DNA from 3 places in the Chryseobacterium sp. MYb264 genome. Region 2 is predicted to be linked to each of the others. Evidence: riboswitches for the same ligand, from Rfam matches in the RefSeq annotation. Region 2 holds a riboswitch; each other region holds the start of a gene.
The links. A riboswitch is a leader RNA that binds a small molecule or an ion and turns the genes downstream of it on or off. The one in region 2 is predicted to bind S-adenosylmethionine.
Positions count from the first base shown of each region.

Region 1: it holds a riboswitch for S-adenosylmethionine, as region 2 does, so the genes downstream of both, VUJ46_RS14270 (TonB-dependent receptor plug domain-containing protein) here and VUJ46_RS16985 (SusC/RagA family TonB-linked outer membrane protein) in region 2, are expected to answer to the same signal.
Region 3: it holds a riboswitch for S-adenosylmethionine, as region 2 does, so the genes downstream of both, VUJ46_RS17850 (alpha/beta fold hydrolase) here and VUJ46_RS16985 (SusC/RagA family TonB-linked outer membrane protein) in region 2, are expected to answer to the same signal.

Region 1 covers NZ_CP142422.1:3,306,202-3,313,205, forward strand. Annotated here, with positions in the region: gene VUJ46_RS14265 (APC family permease) at 1-1,289, opposite strand, end outside; gene VUJ46_RS14270 (TonB-dependent receptor plug domain-containing protein) at 1,294-3,744, opposite strand; SAM riboswitch class I at 3,840-3,946, opposite strand; gene VUJ46_RS14275 (alpha-amylase family glycosyl hydrolase) at 4,322-7,004, opposite strand, start outside.
Region 2 covers NZ_CP142422.1:3,910,594-3,917,597, reverse strand. Annotated here, with positions in the region: gene VUJ46_RS16985 (SusC/RagA family TonB-linked outer membrane protein) at 1-2,142, opposite strand, end outside; SAM riboswitch class I at 2,226-2,323, opposite strand; gene VUJ46_RS16980 (type II 3-dehydroquinate dehydratase) at 2,723-3,130, shown strand; gene pckA (phosphoenolpyruvate carboxykinase (ATP)) at 3,258-4,877, opposite strand; gene VUJ46_RS16970 (GYDIA family GHMP kinase) at 5,006-5,911, opposite strand; gene fabD (ACP S-malonyltransferase) at 5,920-6,795, opposite strand; gene VUJ46_RS16960 (LysM peptidoglycan-binding domain-containing protein) at 6,846-7,004, opposite strand, start outside.
Region 3 covers NZ_CP142422.1:4,087,971-4,094,974, forward strand. Annotated here, with positions in the region: gene VUJ46_RS17830 (OsmC family protein) at 17-436, shown strand; gene VUJ46_RS17835 (T9SS type A sorting domain-containing protein) at 513-2,195, opposite strand; gene VUJ46_RS17840 (hypothetical protein) at 2,344-2,565, opposite strand; gene VUJ46_RS17845 (MGH1-like glycoside hydrolase domain-containing protein) at 2,767-5,382, opposite strand; SAM riboswitch class I at 5,571-5,678, shown strand; gene VUJ46_RS17850 (alpha/beta fold hydrolase) at 5,716-6,687, shown strand; gene VUJ46_RS17855 (ACT domain-containing protein) at 6,684-7,004, shown strand, end outside.

The DNA.
Region 1 (7,004 bases), 600 kb from region 2:
CTAGTCAATTTTCTATCAATCAAATACAAAATAACACCCAACGCTACAATTCCGAGCCCGATCAAACTTTCTTTAGGATTATGAATAAAAGTGAAATACAAAATATACACACTAAACAACAAAAAAACCGTCGGGAAAACGTAGAATACATTGGATTTAAATATTTTTCGATCTTCTTTTTTAATAAAATACGATGTAGAAATCGCTAAACTGGCAAATAACTGAAGAATAAAAGCGGTATACACGAAAATTTCTTTAAAACTTCCCGTTAAAATAATCAATGTAGCAATCACAGCATGAGCAAAAATAGCCCGAACCGGAATTCCTTTTTTATTTCCGACGGATAAGGATTTCCAGAGTTTATTTTCTTTGGCAAAAGCCTGAGTTAATCTTGAACCTACCCATAAATAACCGCTGATGGTAGCAATTAACTGCAAAGCAATAAATACATTCACCACTTTTCCAAAGGTATTTCCAAGCATGTTATTAGCCACTTCACCCATTACATCTTCTTTTCCTGCCATTTGGGCTACGGGCGCATGCTTCAGCATAATAAAATTCACCAGAAGATAGCAAACGGTTACGAAAACTGTTCCTACAATTAATGATTTTGGAAGATTTTTCTGAACATCTTTAATTTCTCCCGCAATATAGGAAGCAGAATTCCAGCCCGTATAAGAATAGGTCACAAAAACCAAAGATGTGGCAAAAGCAGGCAGCATCATTTCTTTTTTCCAGGAATCATCAAACAGAAGACTGTTCCCCACACTTTCCGAATTTGAAAGAAAAACACCCAAAGCAATTAAAATGATGATAAAAGCAATTTTAATGAACGTAAAAAAATTATGAAACTTACTCGAAGTTTTTAAACTAAATGACAGAGAAGCCGCCACGAGAAAAATAATGCCGATGGCAAAGCCATTTCCAAAAGAAAAATTAAACGCTGAAAGATATTTAGACATCGCCAAAGCTGCCAAAGCAACCGGAGAAGAAAAACCGATAATCAGAGAAATCCAGCTTACCAAATATCCTAAAATTGGATGATAAGTTTCTTTCAAATAAATAAAATCACCTCCGTTTCCTTTGAAATGAGAACCCAATTCGGCATAACAAAAAGCCCCGAAAAGCGCTAAAATTCCTCCAATGACCCAAAGGAGGAATATGCTGTATGTATTCGTAATATCTGCCAGCTGAAAACCCAGCGTTGTAAAAATTCCTGTTCCGATCATATTCGAAACCACAATGGCCACTGCCGTTTTCCAGCCAATCTGATGTGACGTTGAATTCATTTAATTAAAATGTAAAATTAAGCCTTCCGAAGAAATAATTTCCCAATGCTCCCATCTGAACCGGAGCATATTTGAAAACCCCATAATATGAATTTTCGTAGCTCTGAAGATCCGGAAAAACATCAAATAAATTATTGGCACCCACGGTAAGATTGATATTTTTGGTCAAATCATAGCCCACACTGATATCGGTTACTACTTTTGGTGAAAATTTCTGCACGCCTCCGAAGGGATAGCCATCTCTTGTTACCTGACCAAAATACGTATTTCTCACCAGAAAATTAAATTTACCGATTCCGTAGTTTAAGCCCAATGTTGCCTTTGTTTTAGGCGATAAGGTTTCTATGATATTGATCTGATCAGGACCGAAAAACTCGTCCTGCGGCGTTTGTAAGCCTTGTGGAAAATGAAAATCGGTGATCTTGGTTTCCGTATAATTTCCGGCAAGGTTGATATTCAGATTTCCGCCGCCCAATTTCCAGTCGTAAGAAACTACCAAATCTACCCCTTTCGTTTCAGTATCGATAGCATTGGCAAAAAATCGGGCACTTTCCACTTCATTTCCTTCACCTACGATAGCGGGATCCTGTAATCTGTCGTCTGTAATATTACTTGTGATCACAATTCTGTCTTTCACGCCGATCCAATATCCGTCTAAGGTAATAAATAGTCCTTTTGCAGGTTTCAAGGTAAATCCGACACTTCCATTTACTGAGGTTTCCTGTTTTAATTTATCAAATCCAAGAATTTCAGCCGCTCTGCTGTCGTTGTTAAAAATTCCTTTTTTCACAATTCCAACTCCGGTGGTTGAAATATCTGCGTAAGAATTATTGAAATATTGTTGCTGCAAAGATGGCGCGCGGAAACCTGTTCCTACTGCTCCACGAATAGCAAAGTTTTTAATGAATTCATATCTGAGAGCCAATTTACCATTCAGGGTATTTCCAAAATCTGAATAGTTTTCAAACCTCAGCGCCGCATCGATATTTAATTTTTTAGCTAAATCATAAGAAACATCTGCATAAACCGCTGTAGAATGTCTTGATTTGGTTAAAGCATTGTCTGTCGAAAACCCGGTGAACGATTGCGCACCACCCGCCCCTATTACATTGGCTTCGGGAGTTGTTGGCGTTACGACGTTTCCAAAAATATCATATCTGGCGTAAGAAGCCTGTTCGCCAGCTTTAATATCATATTGCTCAAATCTGAATTCTCCACCAAAAGCAAAATTGAAATTTTCAACACTTTTAGACACATCTAAATTAACGGTATTCTGAAGAAAACTATGAGCTCCCGCGTAAAAACTCGTAGGTGAATTCGCTCCTAATGAAGCATTTAACGTGTTATCCACATTGTATTTAAAGGTATTGCTCCCGAACGTATTGCTAAGATCAAATTGCCAGTCGTTCAGATTATATTTCGCTCCAACAGCATAAGAAATATCGTATACCTGAGAATTCAAAACTGCCTGAAAACCGTTGGGATAGATGGAATACACATTATTTGAAGTCTCACTAGGGAGCCTTCTGAAACCATAGCCCTGACCTTCTTTTATGCTGAAACCTCCGAACGAATAGATTTTGAAATGATCATTAAAAGGATATTCGGCATTCACAAATAACTGCGCCTGTTTAATTTTGGCATCTCCGATCTGAAAATTGAAATCATCGCGGGATAAACCTCTTTGCTTGATAATCGCATCATCAGCTGCTCTTGCTGCATCAGGATCATCAGCAAAATCATAGGCAAAATTATCTCCAAAAATATCCAGATTGTGATTCTGAGTTCTCGTGGTCTTTCCTCTTTGATTAAGCTGAAGAGATAGGTTGATATAACTTTCGTCTTTTCCCAAAGATGACCCGTAGTTCACTCCTGCCTGATACGTTTCGCCATCTCCTCTTCCTGTGATTCCATAATTCAACGTGGCAGAAGCACCGATATCTTTTTTAAGAATAATATTAATAACTCCGGCAATCGCATCCGAACCATACTGAGCCGCTGCTCCGTCTCTTAAAACCTCAATCTTTTCAATAGCAATTACAGGAATTGCACTTAAATCAGTTCCGACAGAACCATTTCCGACCGTATTCTGATAATTGACCAAAGAAGTGGTATGTCTTCTTTTTCCGTTTACCAAAACCAGAACCTGATCCGGGCCCATTCCTCTTAATGTGACTGGATCAATATGCTCGGTTCCATCCGATGCCGACTGACGAACCGCATTGAAAGACGGAATGACATAATTTAATAAATCCTGAACGGTAATTTGCGGTGAGGATTTCTGTATCTTTTCGATATTGATAATATCTACCGGAACCGGAGTTTCCAGTTTTGTTCTTTTAGTATTTCGGTTACCCACGATAACCACATCTTCAATCTGTTTTTCCCTTTCCTGTTCCTGCGCGGAAATTATAATAGCGCCAAGTAGCAATACAGATAGGCTAAGCTTTTTCATCTTTTGTTTTTTGCAAAATTAATAATCAACCCGAACGGACAACATCCGCCAACAAAGACCGTCAAGAAAATGGAATAATATTTAGAATATTGTTTCACTTATCTTCCCCCAAATTGGGTTGGAATTAGCACCATTACCTGTCTAGAAAAGGCGGTTGCTAAGGTTTCACAGGGCCAAATCCCTCCACCTTTCTTGATAAATCTAGCACAAAGGTAGACTATTAATTTCACATAGCAAAAACTTGTAATTATTCCCTTACAATCAGCTTTTCCACAATTGTGAATAAGATGTGGAAAACGTATTAATTAGCTATTAGCAAGCTGTTAGAAGCATATGAATAAGCATAAATTGAGTATTAATAAGCTCGTGGATAAAATATGAATAAGCCGTTAGTAAGGTATTAGTAAGCCGTGAATAAACTTCAATACCAATGTGGGTAACTTTGTGAATAACCTATTAAAAACGTCTTAACAACCCGTTTACAAGTATACTTTTCAACGTGGATAATATATGAATTAATAAAAAAAAGAGATCGCTAAGCGACCTCTTTACAATCATTTTCAGACTTATCCACAAGCTATTCCACTATCATTTTTTGAATCGAAACTCCCGTATCTGATTTTAAATGAACCAAATATGTTCCCGAAGGATAACCCACCTTCATCTCATGCGTTCCGTTTTCCTGAGCAAGTCTAAATGAATCCATCAGCTTACCCGTCATGTCATAGATGAAAATTTGTCCGTTTTTAGCTTTGTTATACACCAATTTGACGAAACCGCTCTTCACAGGGTTATCAGCAATCTGAAGCAGTAACCTTTGAGAACCACTTGCATCTATTGTGGATAAACTCCCCGTATAGTTTCCAAAGATCCTGAATTCGCCCGGTTGAAGCGTAATCGGAGCCGTTGTTGACGTAATATTTGAAATGGTATTATCCATTAAATTTTGCCAAGCCCCAACATAAGGAAAATACGGAACTACACTCTTCGCTGTTGTATTATAATTCGCCAACACAACCACATTTTTCATATCGTTGTTTGTCAATAGATTATCATAAACGTAAATCCTCGTTATTAAACCCTCCGGATCATTCGTTAAATTATTAGATTCTATCGTGTAGGTTTTTGATTTAAATACAGAATGCGCATTTCGGATGTTGATAATTTTCGCCCAGGTATCGTAAACCGCCTTTCTGTTGGCATCAGCTTCATATCCCAATGCAAAAGCAATCGGCTTCTCATCTGTTCTGCAGTCATTATTAACAGATCCGTCTGCACACCTGTTGATACTGAATTCATAGCCCAATTCCCCAAACTGCCAGATCATTTTCGGACCAGGAATCGTAAAGAATGTAGCACCAAAAGTTTTCATTCTGTCAAGCGCCATATTTAAGTTTTTAACATCATAAGAACCATTCACCGCACCGTAAGCAAGATTTTTAAACATCAATCTTTCCTCGTCATGACTTTCCCCATATCCTACTGCTCTCATCGATGAAAAGCCGTGAAGCTCATGATCCACTCTGTCGAAATTACTATTTTCCTTATAGCCCATTGTATTTTGGTTATAAGAACCATTCTGATTATTCCACATCATTACTCCTTTTCCTTCTGATGCCTTATAATTAGCCCACTGCTGCTCTTCCTCGTCTGTTCCCAAATGCTCGAAGATCACATAAGAATTCGGATCGATTGCCCATTGTTTATCGGCATAATCTTTAAGAATATCCACCCTATCCTGTTGATAAGCATTGGTACAGCCTTCGTCATTTTCAGAACAGTTTTGGGTAAAACCTTTTGTAAGATCCCAACGGAATCCATCAACCCTATACTCAGTTAGCCATTGTTGCAATGTTCTTTCAACGTAATATTTAGTCGAAGGACTTGTATGGTTAAAATCATTAAATACATTATAAGAATGCTTTGGAACCGTATTAAAATAAGGATTATTAGCCGCTACATCTCCGTAACCGTCGCCATCAGGATCTACATTCCAAAGTCTTACCAGGGGAGAACGACCTGTCGCATGATTGAAAGCAACATCTAAAATCACCGCAATACCGTTTTGGTGACAAACATCTACAAATTCCTTGAATTTTTCCGGCGTTCCGTAGGCTTTGTCTAAAGCATAATGAAAAGACGTATTGTATCCCCAAGACAGGTTTCCATCAAACTCCATAATCGGAAGCAATTCGATTGCATTAATATTTAATCCTTTTAAATAAGTAATTTTATTGATCAGCGACTGCCAATTTTTTTCCTGGGTAAAATCTCTTAATAACAATTCATACACCACAAGATCTTCTTTTGCCGGACGCTGGAAATTATTTACCTGCCAGTTGTAAGGCGTTTGACCTGTTTTAAACATAGAGACCTCAAAATCCTGTCCTGCAGGAAATGTTGGTAAGTTCGGATAAGTAGTCGCCGAGATCCACTGATCATCATAAGAAGATAAAATCTGTGGCGAATAAGGATCTGCCACTTTTTTCAGATCATTGGTTCTGTATTGGAAAGTATACAATTGCTGAGGAGTCAGCCCGTTTAATTCAATCCAGTATAGATCAGGATTTGTCGTATCTCTTTTCATTAAATAGACATCATTCACTGCCCAATTATTGAAACTGCCGATCACATGAACGAAGTTTTTAAAAGGCGCATACAAAGCCAACCCAACCTTAGTCTGATCCGCCGGATCATAATTAATCCCCTGTCTTATCCATCCCGGAATCGATTCAGAAACCACATCTCGCGGAACCTGCAAAGTAAACGTTGCATTTTTAGAAGAAGAACCTTCCGTCGCAATTAGTTCCATAGAAGCATCTTCTGTTACGGTATAGCTGTAAGAATACGACGAAGAAGGCGTTGTTGTAGAATTTACGACCGTTCCGTTTGCTTTTAGCTGGAAAGTTGCATTTACATTTGTTGTCGCTGTAATGTTGATTGAGTTTCCTACAGGAACCGATGTCAAGCTATTTGCAGCAGGATTAGTAAGGCTTAAACTTAAAGTCCCAACATTTACAAAGCTATCTCCCGTTTGATGCGCTCCCGTTTTATCTTTTAATAAAAAACCAAATCTTCCGATTCCGGTTCTGCCGTAAAAAGTGGTTGGTGTAAAAGTTAAAGAATAAGAATCTGTTGTGCTGTTGTAAACCAACTTGTTCGCATCGTTTGAATCTCCCCATTGTCCGTTAGTAGGACAATCCTGATCATTTTGAAAATTAGAATCCAGTGACCAGGACCAAATATAAACTGCATTATTT
Region 2 (7,004 bases):
TGTGAATAATGAAAATTCAAAGCCGGTATTCTGCATCGTTCCGATATTGGCCTGAAATCCTGTAAATCCTAAAGACGGAGCTAACGGCATTTCAAAAAGCAAATCCTGACTTTCACGCTTGAAATATTCTACATTACCTTTAATTCTGTTGTTCAGAATCGCAAATTCAAGTCCTATATTTAAATTAAGATTCGTTTCCCATTTCAAATTTGGTGTCGGAAGACTGCTTGCAACGGTTCCCGCTTCTCCTAAATTGTTGTAAAATCGATATAAACTCTGATAAGCATAATAGGTTTTAAGCTTGTCATTTCCCTGACCTCCGTAACTTGCACGTAGTGTCAGCTGATTGAATATATTTAAATCTTTAATAAAATTTTCACTCGACGCTTTCCACGAACCACCTACAGACCAGAAAGTTCCCCAACGGTTATCTTGAGAGAATCTCGAAGAAGCATCTGACCTTACCGATCCGGAAATGAAATATTTATTCTGATAATCGTATTCTGCTTTACCTAAGAAACTTAGCAATCCCAACTGATCGCTGTTTCCCGTGAAACCGCCAAATAAAGCCGCTGCATCTGGTTCGTAATAATAAGGAAGTGAAAACTGAGATCTGTTTCCTGAAATCGTTTGATATTCATAATGATAAAACTCCTGCCCTGCCAATAAATTCACATGATGCTGACCAAATTTTTTATCGTACGTTAAAATATTACTTGTGGTATAAGAAAGCGTTCTCGAATTTGTTTTCGTAACAGAACCTCCAATTTCAGTTCCTTGTCCTAACAAAGAATTGGTATAATAATGTCCGTTATAATTCACCAAATCAACTGAAAAACTGGTCTTAAATTTCAATTCAGGCAAAAACGTAAACTCAGCAAAACCTTTTCCTGAAAAGTTATCTTCTCTGTTTTCGTTTTTATCTAAAGGTAAAGTTGCTGCTAAATTCTGATTTTGCAAGGCGCTGGTTGGTCTGTATTTTCCGAAATCATAAATATAATTTCCTCCTGCATCAAGTTTATAACTTCCATCGGTATTTCTTTCATAGTAAGGATAAAATGAAGGAATGATACGCCCGACGTTAATAATATTTTCAGAACTTGAATCCGAAGAAGCCGGAGCCAATTGCACGCTGTTGGTAAAGCTTAAATTCGCACCAACATTTAGCCATTTTTTAACTTCAGAATTTAATTTTAATCTTGTACTGTACTTTTTGAAACCAGACTCTATGGCAATTCCTTTATCATCAAGATAACCTAACGAGAAATAGTAATTACTCTTTTCGTTTCCGCCACTGAAATCCAAATCAACCTGATTTCTAGAAGCCACACGCTGAAGAACATCCGCCCAATTGTCGTTCCACAAAGCTTTTGCACCTGCCAACAATTTTCCGTCTGTTCCTACAGGTTTTGCAAAACTGGCTCCGTAAGGATTGATTCCCAAAGCATTCACCAAACCGTCTGTTGCCATCTGAGCTGCCTGCTGTGGAGCAATATTATTCGCAACATAGCCGTTTCTCATGGCCTCCCAATACAATTCAAAATACTGATCGGTATTTACCTGTGCATAATCTTTTACCGCTCTCGAAGAAAAACCCTGACTGATATTAAAATTGATCTTTGATTCTCCTTTTTTACCCGATTTTGTGGTGATGATGATTACCCCGTTTGCTCCTCTTGAACCATACAAAGCACTTGCAGAAGCATCTTTAAGCACACTCATCGATTCAATATCATTTGGGCTGATGGTGTTGATATTTCCGTCAAAAGGAAGTCCGTCTACCACATACAAAGGATCGCTTGAAGCACTTACAGAACCAATCCCGCGAATACGAACCGAAGCCACAGACCCTGGTTGCCCAGAAGCACTTACCGCCTGAAGCCCGGGAACCTGACCTTCCAACGCTTTTGTAATATTGGTAACAGGTCTGTTATTGATTTTATCACTGGAAATTGTGGAAACCGAACCTGTATAGCTGTTTCTTTTCGCTTTTCCATAAGCCACAACAACTACTTCGTCTATCTCTTTTTCCTTCAGGGTATCTTTTTTTATTTCCTGACCTTGTACTCCGATAATTCCCAGGAAAAATACCGCGACAGGTGGAATCCAAATCTTAGAATTAAATGAATTTTTATTAATCATAATCAATTTTGTTTAACATTAATTAAAAATCAACCTTTTACAAAAAAGACAACAACAAGCACCAATAAATATGATTAAATTATTGCTTATCTTTCCTTTTTAAGGCTGAATGTAACACCTTGCCTCACGCAGGTTGTTAAGATTTCACAGGGTCAGTTCCCTCCATCTTTCTTTATAAGCCGATCGAAATATGTTTGCAAATCTAAAAACAAATAGTCTACAAAACAAGTAGACTTTAAAATTTTTGATTATAATTTTATGAAAATTATGTTAAATTTATTTTAAAAACCTTCAAAATAGACAGTTATATAAATTGTTAAATTTTTAAATATGAGAAATATCATTAAAAATAATGTAATGAATGAAATTGCTTTTAAAGCTACACTATACGTAAAATGTAATCCATACGATCCTCGTCACTTCAAGTAGATTTTTGAAAAAAATCGTATCGAGAAGTTTTGTTGCGAAGTCGAATTTTGGCTTTAGAATATCGGTTCTCGATACATTTTTCTCCGCTGCGCTGCGAAAAATACTCGAACTGACGGAGCGGAAATTCAAAAAAAGTTTTTAATTTTATGATATGAAAATTTTAATTGTAAACGGTCCTAATCTTAATCTGTTAGGTACCCGAGAACCTGAAATTTACGGAACGGTAACGATGGAGGATTATTTACAGAAATTACAATCTGAATTTCCTATCCATGAAATATCTTATTATCAATCAAATATTGAAGGTGAATTGATTAACCGTCTTCAGAAAGATGATTTTGATGCTTTGGTGATTAATCCGGGAGCGTTTACTCATTATTCTTATGCTATTACCGATTGTTTAAAGAATATTCAGAAGCAGAAAATTGAAGTTCACATTAGTAATATTTACAAGAGAGAAGAATTTCGTCAGAAGTCGGTAACGGCAGCAAATTCTGATGCGGTTTTATCCGGTTTTGGAATGAATGGATATCGATTGGCAATTTTGAGTTTGAAGTAATTTATGCTTTGAGAAGCTCAGCATGATATTACTAATACTATCTTTTGTATTTGTAATTAGTCATACAATACCTTTCAACGCAGCTAAAAGCATAAAAAAAGCCTCATCAATGATGAGGCTTCCTAATTTAGTTAATTGCTTGTTCCTGTAACTGAGGACCTGAAGCGATAAGCTTTTTGCCCTCTTCGGTGTTACAATATTGTTCAAAGTTTTTGATATATCTTGAAGCTAAGTCTTTCGCTTTTTCTTCCCATTCAGAAACTTCGTTATATGTATTTCTTGGATCTAGAATGCCTTCAGAAACGTTTGGCAATTCTGTAGGAACTTCAAGATTCATAATTGGAATTCTTGTTTTCGGAGCATTTTCAATAGATCCATCGATGATGGAATCAATGATCGCTCTTGTGTCTTTTAGAGAAATTCTTTTTCCTGTTCCGTTCCAACCTGTGTTTACCAGATACGCTTTAGCGCCGTGTTCTTTCATTTTACCGATCAATGTTTTTGAATACATTGTTGGGTGCAATGTTAAGAATGCCTCACCAAATGCCGGCGAAAATGAAGGTTGAGGTTCTGTAATTCCTCTTTCTGTTCCGGCTAACTTTGAAGTATACCCACAAAGGAAGTGGTACTGTGCCTGATCTTCATCCAAAATAGAAACCGGAGGCAATACGCCGAAAGCATCTGCAGAAAGATAAACGATCTTGCTCGCGTGTCCTGCTTTTGAAGGCAAAACAATTTTATTAATATTGTAAATAGGATAAGAAACTCTCGTGTTTTCTGTGATAGATCCGTCTGTATAATCAGCAATTCCGTCATGAACTACTACGTTTTCAAGAAGCGCATCTCTTTTAATTGCTCGGAAAATATCCGGCTCTTTTTCTTCTGAAAGGTCAATTACTTTTGCATAGCAACCTCCTTCATAATTGAATACTCCATTGTTGTCCCAACCATGCTCATCATCACCGATCAGATATCTTTTCGGATCTGCAGACAAAGTGGTTTTCCCTGTTCCTGAAAGACCGAAGAAAAGAGCAACATCTCCTTCTTCACCTACGTTTGCAGAACAGTGCATAGAAGCCATCCCTTTCAAAGGAAGGTAATAATTCATCATGGCAAACATTCCTTTCTTCATTTCTCCACCATACCAGGTTCCTCCAATGATCTGAAGCTTTTCGGTAAGGTTGAACATCACGAAGTTTTCAGAGTTTAATCCTTGCTCTTCCCAGTTCGGATTTGTCGTTTTAGATCCATTGATGACTGTAAAATCAGGTTCTCCAAAGCTTTCCAACTCATAATGAGAAGGACGGATGAACATATTCGTAACGAAATGCGCCTGCCACGCTACTTCAACGATGAACCTTACTTTTAATCTCGTGTCTGTATTCGTTCCGCAGAATGCATCTACCACATAGATTTTTTTTGCACCAGAAAGCTGGTTCAGCACTAAGTCTTTACAAGACTGGAAAATTTCCGGAGAGGTTGGCAAGTTTACTTTACCGTCCCAAAAAATCGTGTCTTTTGTAACATCATCCTGAACAATAAACCTGTCTTTAGGTGAACGACCTGTGAAAATTCCTGTTTTTACTGATACTGCACCAGATTCCGTAAGCTCAGCTTTCTCAAAGCCTTGATTTTCAGAAGAAACTTCAGCCTGATATAATTCTTCATACGAAGGATTATAAATGACCTCATAACTTCCTTTAATCCCTAGTTTTTCTAAATCCTGGATGATTTTAGCGTGTTTCATTTTACTTATATTTTCTATTTCAATATTAGGGTTCAACAAAATTAATATTAATTAATTGTTAAAAGTGATTTAAATATAATGATATAAGTCAGAATGGCAAATAAAAAAACAAGTTTATAACAAACTGATTACAAACTAATTAAATCTTTCCAATTGAAAATTGTGCGAAAACCTTTCTCCCAAAAATAGTCCTCAAAGCCATCAAATTTTGAGCTCATGACAAAATCTCCACCCCAAGCTCCCAAACTTTTCACAAAAACGGGGATGTCCTCAAAGAAACGCTCTCTAACTGTAGGAATTTCAAGGAATTTCGAAATTTGTTGCTCATGAATTAACATTAGTTCAGAAAAATTTTCCAATTCGTTACATACTAAAATATTTCTTGTAAGATTCGAAAATTCATCAACCAATTTTTGAGACTTTGTTTTAGACTTGTAAAAATTGATTCCTTCACGGCTATCCTGCTTCTGATTTAAATGAATAAAAATAAGTTCATCTTTAAAAGAAGGTTTGAAATTCGTCCTTTCATATGTAATCTCAGGTTTGCTTTGAAACAGCACTGCAGATTTCTCTTTTGCCACCGCAATATCGTATCCGCTGCCGCCTAAACTGATTGAATTTAAATAAAAAGGATCAATCTCCGCCCATTCCGCAAGATTGGTCATCAGCGTAGAACTGCTTCCCAAACCGTAATCTGCAGGAAACTGAAGGTTGGTTTTTAAATGATAACTAAAATCGTTCTTGAATTTGATTGTAGAAAGTGACTGAACATTTTTTAAGGTTTTTAAAATAAATTCAGCACTGGAAATACTATTGGTTTCGATGATCTGCCAGTTTTTGTAATCAATGACAGCCTTTAACCATAATTTGTTTTGATGATAGGCTTCCCAGAAAATAAGAGAATTCCCATCGTAATTTTCTTCAAAGTAAAACTCTTGTCCCAGCTTGGTAGGTACCGCTAAGACAAGAGCTCCATCCATTGCGAAATATTCTGAAGTAAGCATCAGCTTTCCCGGTGAAAATATCTCGCCCATATTTTTATTTAGATTGCAGAAGCAACAGATACAGATCCGTCAATTTTCTTGATCAATCCCTGAAGGGTTTTCCCAGGACCTACTTCAATGAAGTTGTTAGCCCCGTCTTTGATCATATTCTGAACAGACTGCGTCCATTTTACAGGACCTGTCAATTGTGCAATAAGATTATTTTTAATCTCATCAGGATCAGTAATCGCGGTAGTCGTGATATTCTGATAAACTGGGATTGTTGCTTTTCTGAATTTTGTTTTTTCAATCGCAGAAGCCAGTCTCTCTTGTGCAGGTTGCATCAATGGAGAATGGAAAGCACCGTTTACAGGTAGCAATAATGCTCTTTTTGCTCCGGCTTCTTTTAATTTTACACAAGCTTCTTCAACTGCCGTTGTTTCACCGGAAATTACCAATTGTCCGGGACAGTTGTAATTTGCAGGAACCACAATACCGCTGATCGTAGCACAAATTTCTTCCACTTTAGCATCTTCCAATCCTAAAATTGCCGCCATAGAACTTGGATTGGCATCGCAAGCTGCCTGCATTGCTTTTGCTCTTTCGGAAACCAGTTTCAAACCGTCGTCAAAAGATAAAACGCCATTGGCAACCAATGCTGAAAATTCTCCTAAAGAATGTCCTGCCACCATTTCAGCGCCAAGACCGTTCACCGCTTTAAGAGCCGCTACTGAATGTATAAAGATTGAAGGTTGCGTAACCTCAGTTTTCTTAAGGTCTTCATCCGCTCCATTAAACATAATAGAAAGAATATCGAAACCTAAAATTTCATTGGCAGATTCCATTAAGTCCTTAATGTCTTTTCTAGAATCGTATAATTCTTTTCCCATTCCTACGAACTGAGAACCCTGCCCAGGAAATACAAGTGCTTTCATTTAGTAATTTAAAATATTTTGCAAATATAAATATAATGTTAATAATATCCTTACGGAACCAATCTGATTACTCTATAACCAGTATTTACATAAGCACCATTTGCTTTGGCTTTTACAAACTCAAACTTGGTAGCCAGCTGAGTCTGAACCTTATTCATCTGTTTGAAAATTTCTCCTTTTTTATTTTCTCTGGTTAACATATCGTTCAC
Region 3 (7,004 bases), 180 kb from region 2:
AATAGAAATAAATCGAATGAAAATAACACTTAATAGAATCAACGATGATTTTTTGTTTGAATGTACCAATTCTCAGGGAAATTCAATTCTTTTAGATAATACTTCGCAGCCCGGAGCAAAAGGCGTTTCACCAATGGAAAGTGTGATGATGGCAGTTGCTGGATGCAGTGGAATAGATGTGGTTTCTATTTTGAAAAAACAAAGACAGGAAATTACGGATTTCAAGGCTGAGGTAGAAGGTGAGAGAGTGCAGGTGGACGATGCAAAACCTTTTAAGGCAATTACTGTGAAATTTCTTCTGGAAGGAAATATTGATCCTAAAAAAGCTCAGAAAGCGGCTCAGTTGTCTTTCGAAAAATATTGTTCTGTTTCCAAGACTTTAGAACCGAATGTTGAAATTGGGTATGAAGTATTCGTGAACGGAGAAAAAGTGTAAAAAATATACTCTTATATACAAAATAAAATGCCGGACAATATTTGCCCGGCATTTCTAATTGAGTTATAATGGTTGACTATCTTTTAATTACTTTCTGTGTCTGAACAGAACCGTCTTTCAGATTCAGTGATAAAATATAAACACCTGTTTTAATTCCGTCTAACTGTAATGTTGAAGAAGGATTGTCGATCACCTTCACGGTAACTCCCGAAAGGTCTGTAAGAGTAGCACGTTTTACATTTTCTGATTTTTCAATACGTAAAACATCAACAAACGGATTAGGATAAGCGATCAATTTCTTTTCCGCTTTTACTTCACTTGTCGATAAGTTGATAGGTTCTACAGTTACAGTGACTGTCCAGGTGCCGTCATCAACTTTATTAAAGCTGGCATCACAGCCTAATGCTTCTTCTCCCCAAACTCTCCAGGCTCTTAATTCGAAGTTTACTGCGCCTGTAAGGTCATTGGCCAATGGTAAATCCGTTCTGTTATAAGAATATGTTCCTCCGTTACCAGAACCTTCGGCTACCTCAGTTTCAGAATTTCCATTGGTCGTACAAACGAGGAAGCTTCTTTGCTCAGACATCCATGCGCCAGACTGCGTAGTCATTTTGTACGAAACATTGGTAGATTTTATTTTATATCCGGCCGGAACGTTTACCGTAAGAGCGCCCGGACAGCCCGATATCGAAGTGGTGGTTGGGTCAAGATCTGCAAAATCGGTATTAATATCACCTAAAGTGTAAGTAACAGGTATCTCACCGGTGGTGAATGAATGCATTTTCCAGAAACCTTGGCTGGATCCACAATTTGATCTTACCCAGAAATAGTAGGTTTGCCCTGTTGCCAGGTTATCAATAGTTACAGAAGTTGACCCTGCAGCTACACTTCCTGACGGATTGGTAGTTGCAGTGGGTGCTGTAGCAGAGGTGCTGTAATAATATTGATATCCCGAAGATGGAGCACTTACAGATGCAGTCCAGTTTATCGTTCCGGATGTTGTGGTGGTGGTAGAGGTAATGTTGGTAGGCGCAGAACATGGAGAATAAGCATCTGCTGAAACCGCAAAAATATTGGGAATACTGCCTCCGGTACTGGTTTTTGTTATGGTAAGGCTGGTGATGTTTTTAGATTGATTTGAGGGATCAATGGCTAATGGGATCTGATATAATCTTGGATTGGTATTGTTTCCTGATTCCAGATTGTTATTGTTTAGATTGATCCTTCCAATTCCGCGGATGGCATAATTAAGCCCATCATACCAGTCAGAAATATTTAATCCGGTAAAGGTTTGGGACGTAGAATCAGAAAAGTTGACTACTGCATCCACGGTTGCGGCACCGCTTCCTCCTGTAGCCAGCAAATAAAGGCTTATCGCAGGGGTCGGAGTTGAAAAGGTAAGAGTACCGGACGGTATGGTACTGCTCAGACGAAGCGAGTTATCTCCATTGTAGGGCGCCATCTGATAGCTAAGACCGTTGGTAGTTGTTACCGCTGAGTTGACAAGCCCGTTTACAGGTAATCCGTACGTGAGTGGCGTACTGCTGGATGTCAACTGAAAATCACGGGAGATAAATACATAATTTACCCCATCCACATCAGAGGTTGTAGAGCTGGAGGCTGTTCCTACGCCATTGGCAATGACGTCAGCATTAAAACCACTTTGAATGGCGATGGGTTGATATTCCTGTGCATTTACATTGTTGATAAACAAGCCTGACAGAAACAGACCCGCAATAGGGAATAGTTTTCCTTTCATGAGATTACTTTTTAGTTTTTAGTCCGGTAAATATAGAATATTTTAATGAAAGTAATTTATTGTTTTTTGTAAATGAATATTAAATTTTGAACAGATGGGTGAAATTCGTAGTGATTTTACTTGTGTTTTTGATGACTTGTTGTGAATGTCATACTGGGTGATGGGCGTTCAAAAAGTATTGTGAGCAGTATAAGATTGAAATTAACCGAGCGGTTAATTCTTGATTTTTTTTAATTTTTTTTCCTTTGTGATTTTGACAATAGCAAAATCTATCTAAAAAAAGAGGCTGTCCAAAAATTTTACGCAGCCCTTTTTTGTTATTATTTTCTCTAAAAATATTACTGACAAATGCTAATAATTTTTTATTCATGTAACATTAGATTTAATAATACTAATATATGGTTTTTAATGCGAACTGTTTTGTTTCATATGGAATAAAATGAATGTTTAATTTAAATAATCGATTTTAATTGATAATATTTAATTTTTAAAGATGCTTTATTGATAATTTTATATTTTATCGCGGTTTGGGTTAATAATAAAAAAGCCTCTTAAAAAAAGAGGCTCACATTTATATATTTAATCTCGGTTTCATCAATTTTGCGACCGTTGCCGTCCATCCTGTTTGATGGGAAGCACCGACCCCGCGGCCATTATCTCCATGAAAATATTCAAAGAAAGTGATATAATCTTTAAAATTTTCATCATAATTAAATTTAGCATTTCCGCCATTGAAAGGTCGTTGTCCAAATTCATCTTTTAAGAAAATAGAGCACAATCTGTTGCTGATATTATGAGCGACTTCATCAAGATTTCTCTTGTCCCCACTTCCGGTTGGCAATTCTACTTTCAGGCTGTTGCCGTAATAAAAATGAAAACGCTGTAAACTTTCAACAATCAAAAAGTTGATGGGGAACCAAATCGGTCCGCGCCAGTTGCTGTTTCCGCCAAACATGCGGCTGTCACTTTCTGCAGGCGTGTAATAAACCACATTTTCATTACCATGAACTGAAAACACAAACGGATTTTCCTCATACACTTTCGACATGGCACGAATTCCGTATTGACTTAAAAATTCTTTCTCGTCGAGCATTCTCGTTAATACCTTTGTTAAACGGTTTTTACGAAGAATACTCATTAAATGCTTTCTTCCGTGACCTTCCTCGTCCCAGTGCGAAACAAGTTTGGTGAGTTCCGGTTTATTTTTTAATACCCATTCCATTCTTGCCTGGAAATTCGGCATTTTTTCCAGTAAATGATGATCTACAATTTCTACCGCAAACATTGGAATCAATCCTACAATACTTCTCAGCCTTAAAGAAACACTTTCTCCATTTCCAAGCTGAAGCACATCATAGAAAAAACCGTCTTCTTCGTTCCAAAGACCTTCTTTTCCGTCACCCAGATTTTCCATGGCTTCGGCAATATAAAGATAATGTTCAAAAAATTTAATTGCCATATCTTCATAAACCTGATAATACTGAGCGAGTTCCATTGCAATTCGCATCATATTTAATGCGTACATCGCCATCCAGCTTGTTCCGTCGGCTTGCTCAAGATGTTGCCCATCCTGTAAAACCGTATTTCTGTCAAATGCTCCGATATTATCGAGACCGAGGAAACCTCCGCCAAAAATATTTTTACCGTTTTTATCTTTTCGGTTCACCCACCATGTGAAATTCAGAAGAAGTTTTTGGAAAACTTTCTCTAAAAACAGAAGGTCGGGTTTTCCGTTTTGCTTTTCATCAATTTTAAAAACCCTGAAACAAGACCAAGCGTGAACTGGCGGATTTACATCACTCAAATTCCATTCGTAAGCGGGAAGCTGCCCGTTCGGGTGCATATACCATTCCTTTGTTAATAAAAGAAGCTGTCCTTTCGCAAATTCAGCATCAATAATCGCAAACGGAACGCAGTGGAATGCCAGATCCCAGGTCGCATACCAAGGATACTCCCACTTATCGGGCATAGAAATAATATCTTTATTGTGAAGATGATTCCATTCTGTATTTCTTACATAATTGTTGAAGTCTCTCGGAGCTTCGTAATTGGGGTCACCTTTCAGCCATTTTCCAACGTTATAATGATAGAATTGTTTGTTCCAAAGTAAACCTGCAAATGCCTGTCTTTGAACATTTCTTTCATCATCGTTGGTTACGTCATTCTGAATTTCATTATAAAATTCATTGGCTTCGTTGATTCTGTTTTTTAAAATATCATCAAACTGATAAAAAGGGTCATCTAAATCATTCGGTGATAATCTGAAATCAAAAGTTTTGGATTGTCCGGCACCAATCATATCATCCACGATGAAAGATGCTTTTGAACCATTTTTTTCAGGATTTACGGTATTGCTTCCGTAGGTAATATAATCGTTGATTCCGTCTTTATAATAGGTGTTTCCAGGATATGGAGCGCCATACAATTTGGGTGAATTCGTTTCATTATCACAGAAAGCACTTTCCGAATTCTGAGTTCTCGAATAAAACTTTTTAATTGAAATACTATCATGGTTAATATCTATACAGCCATCGTGAGAAGCATTCGTTCGCCCTTGGTAAGTATTGTACCCCCATTTCCAGTTATTTCTGAACCAAACCGTAGGAATTACTACAATTGGCGCATCAATCTGACTTCTGTTACAAACCGTAACGCGAACTAAAATATCATTATGGTCAGCTTTCGCATATTCAATAAAAATATCGAAATATTCATCGTTGTCAAAAATTCCGGTGTCGATGATTTCGTATTCTGGTTCTTTTTTGCTTCTTCTGGCATTTTCAGCACGGATTTCATCATAAGGAAATGCATTGATAGGATATTTATACACCAGCTTCATATAGCTGTGCGTAGGCGTATTATCCAGATAATAAAAAATTTCCTTAATGTCCTCTCCGTGATTTCCCTGAGGGTTGCTGAGCCCGAAGAAACGCTCTTTTACCCTTTTATCCTTCTTGTTCCAAAAGGAAAGTGCAAAACAGAAAAGCTGCTTCACATCAGAGATTCCCGCAATGCCTTCTTCGCCCCAACGATAGGCGTAGCTTTCTGCGGTATTATGATTGGCGAAATTCCATGCGTCGCCGTTGGAACTGTAATCCTCACGTACATTTCCCCATTGTCGGTTGCTTACGTATGGTCCCCAGTTTTTCCAGTTTGTATCTTGTAATCTTTGTTTTTCGGCAATCATATTTCATCAATTTTCCATACGAAGTTAGTTTTTTTGATAAAAAATTCCAACTTTACGAATCTGAAAAATAGTTAACATTGCTTTGAAAACCTTGTATTTATCTGTGTTTCTAATATTAAATTAAATTTTTATAAATATTTAAAAGAAATGTTATACCTTTGCACTATTCGATCATTCAAATATTGAAAATGTTATCAAGAAAGGTTGAGGGATTAGACCCTGTGAAACCTTAGCAACCCTTTGCGAAAGCGAAGAAGGTGCTACGTTCTACCAAAATTATTTTGGACAGATAACTACTGAATCTTTTTTCAGCCATTTCCTGTGGCATTTTCAATGATATTATCAAAAAGTATAATAGAATTGAAAACAGAACTAAACTATATTAATCTTTCGTATCAAACAAATTCCGGTAAGGAATATCATATCTCGTTGAGCTATCAGCTTTTCGGGAAAGACTTATTTTCAGCACCCATCATTTTAGTAAATCATGCTTTAACCGGAAATTCAGACGTAGCCGGAGAAAAAGGCTGGTGGAAACAATTGATTGGTGAAAATCAGGTAATCGATACTAATAAATATACAGTTCTGTGTTTCAATATTCCCGGAAACGGATTTGATGATTTTTTAATTGATGAATACGAAGATTTCACGCCTTCAGATATTGCCAATATCTTTTTACAAGGGCTTGAAAGTTTACATATTACAAGTTTATACGCCATTATTGGAGGTTCTTTAGGAGGTGCAATCGGTTGGGAAATGTTGGTAAAACAACCACATCTTGCCGAAATTTTCATTCCTATTGCCTGTGATTATAAAACCCATGATTGGCTTCATGCACAATGTCTGGTTCAGAAATTTTTATTAAATCAAAAAGATGAACCTTTACAAAAAGCGAGAATTCATGCGATGTTGTGCTACCGAACGCCGGAATCGTTAAATGATAGATTTCAAAATAAATACAATCAGGAAAAACAAAGATTGGAGTCGGAAGATTGGCTGGTTTATCACGGAAATGCTTTAAACGATAGATTTAGTTTAAAAGCTTATCAACTGATGAATCATTTGCTGATGAATATTAATGTTGATGAATCTCAACTGGAAAAAATTCAGGCACGAATGCACATGATCTCTGTAGATACAGATTTGTTTTTCCCGGCTTCTGAAATCCGAATGTGCTTTGAAAAGCTGAAAGAGAAAAAGGAAAATGTTTTCTATCACGAGATCACCTCAATTCATGGGCACGACGCCTTTTTAATGGAATATAAACAATTAAATAATATCATAAAACCTATTCTGAATATATGACAACATCAGATACAATAAACATTTATCGAAATAAAGCGCTGGTAAATTTTGAAGGGAAAGACTTTTTGGGACATATCGGAATTGATTCCCGAATTTTCAAAGTATTAAATGAAGAAGGAATAAGTGTGGGTGTAATTTCCCAGCAGGCTATTGAAAATGGAATTTCTGTTTTGGTAGATGAAAAAGATGCGGAAGATGCAGTGCGTGTGCTGCAGGAAGAGTTTAAAAAAGAAAAATCGAACGGGGCAGTAAGCAATATTTATAACATTAGTAATGTTGCAGTCATTGGCTTCGTTTCGGAAAATTATAGCAAAATA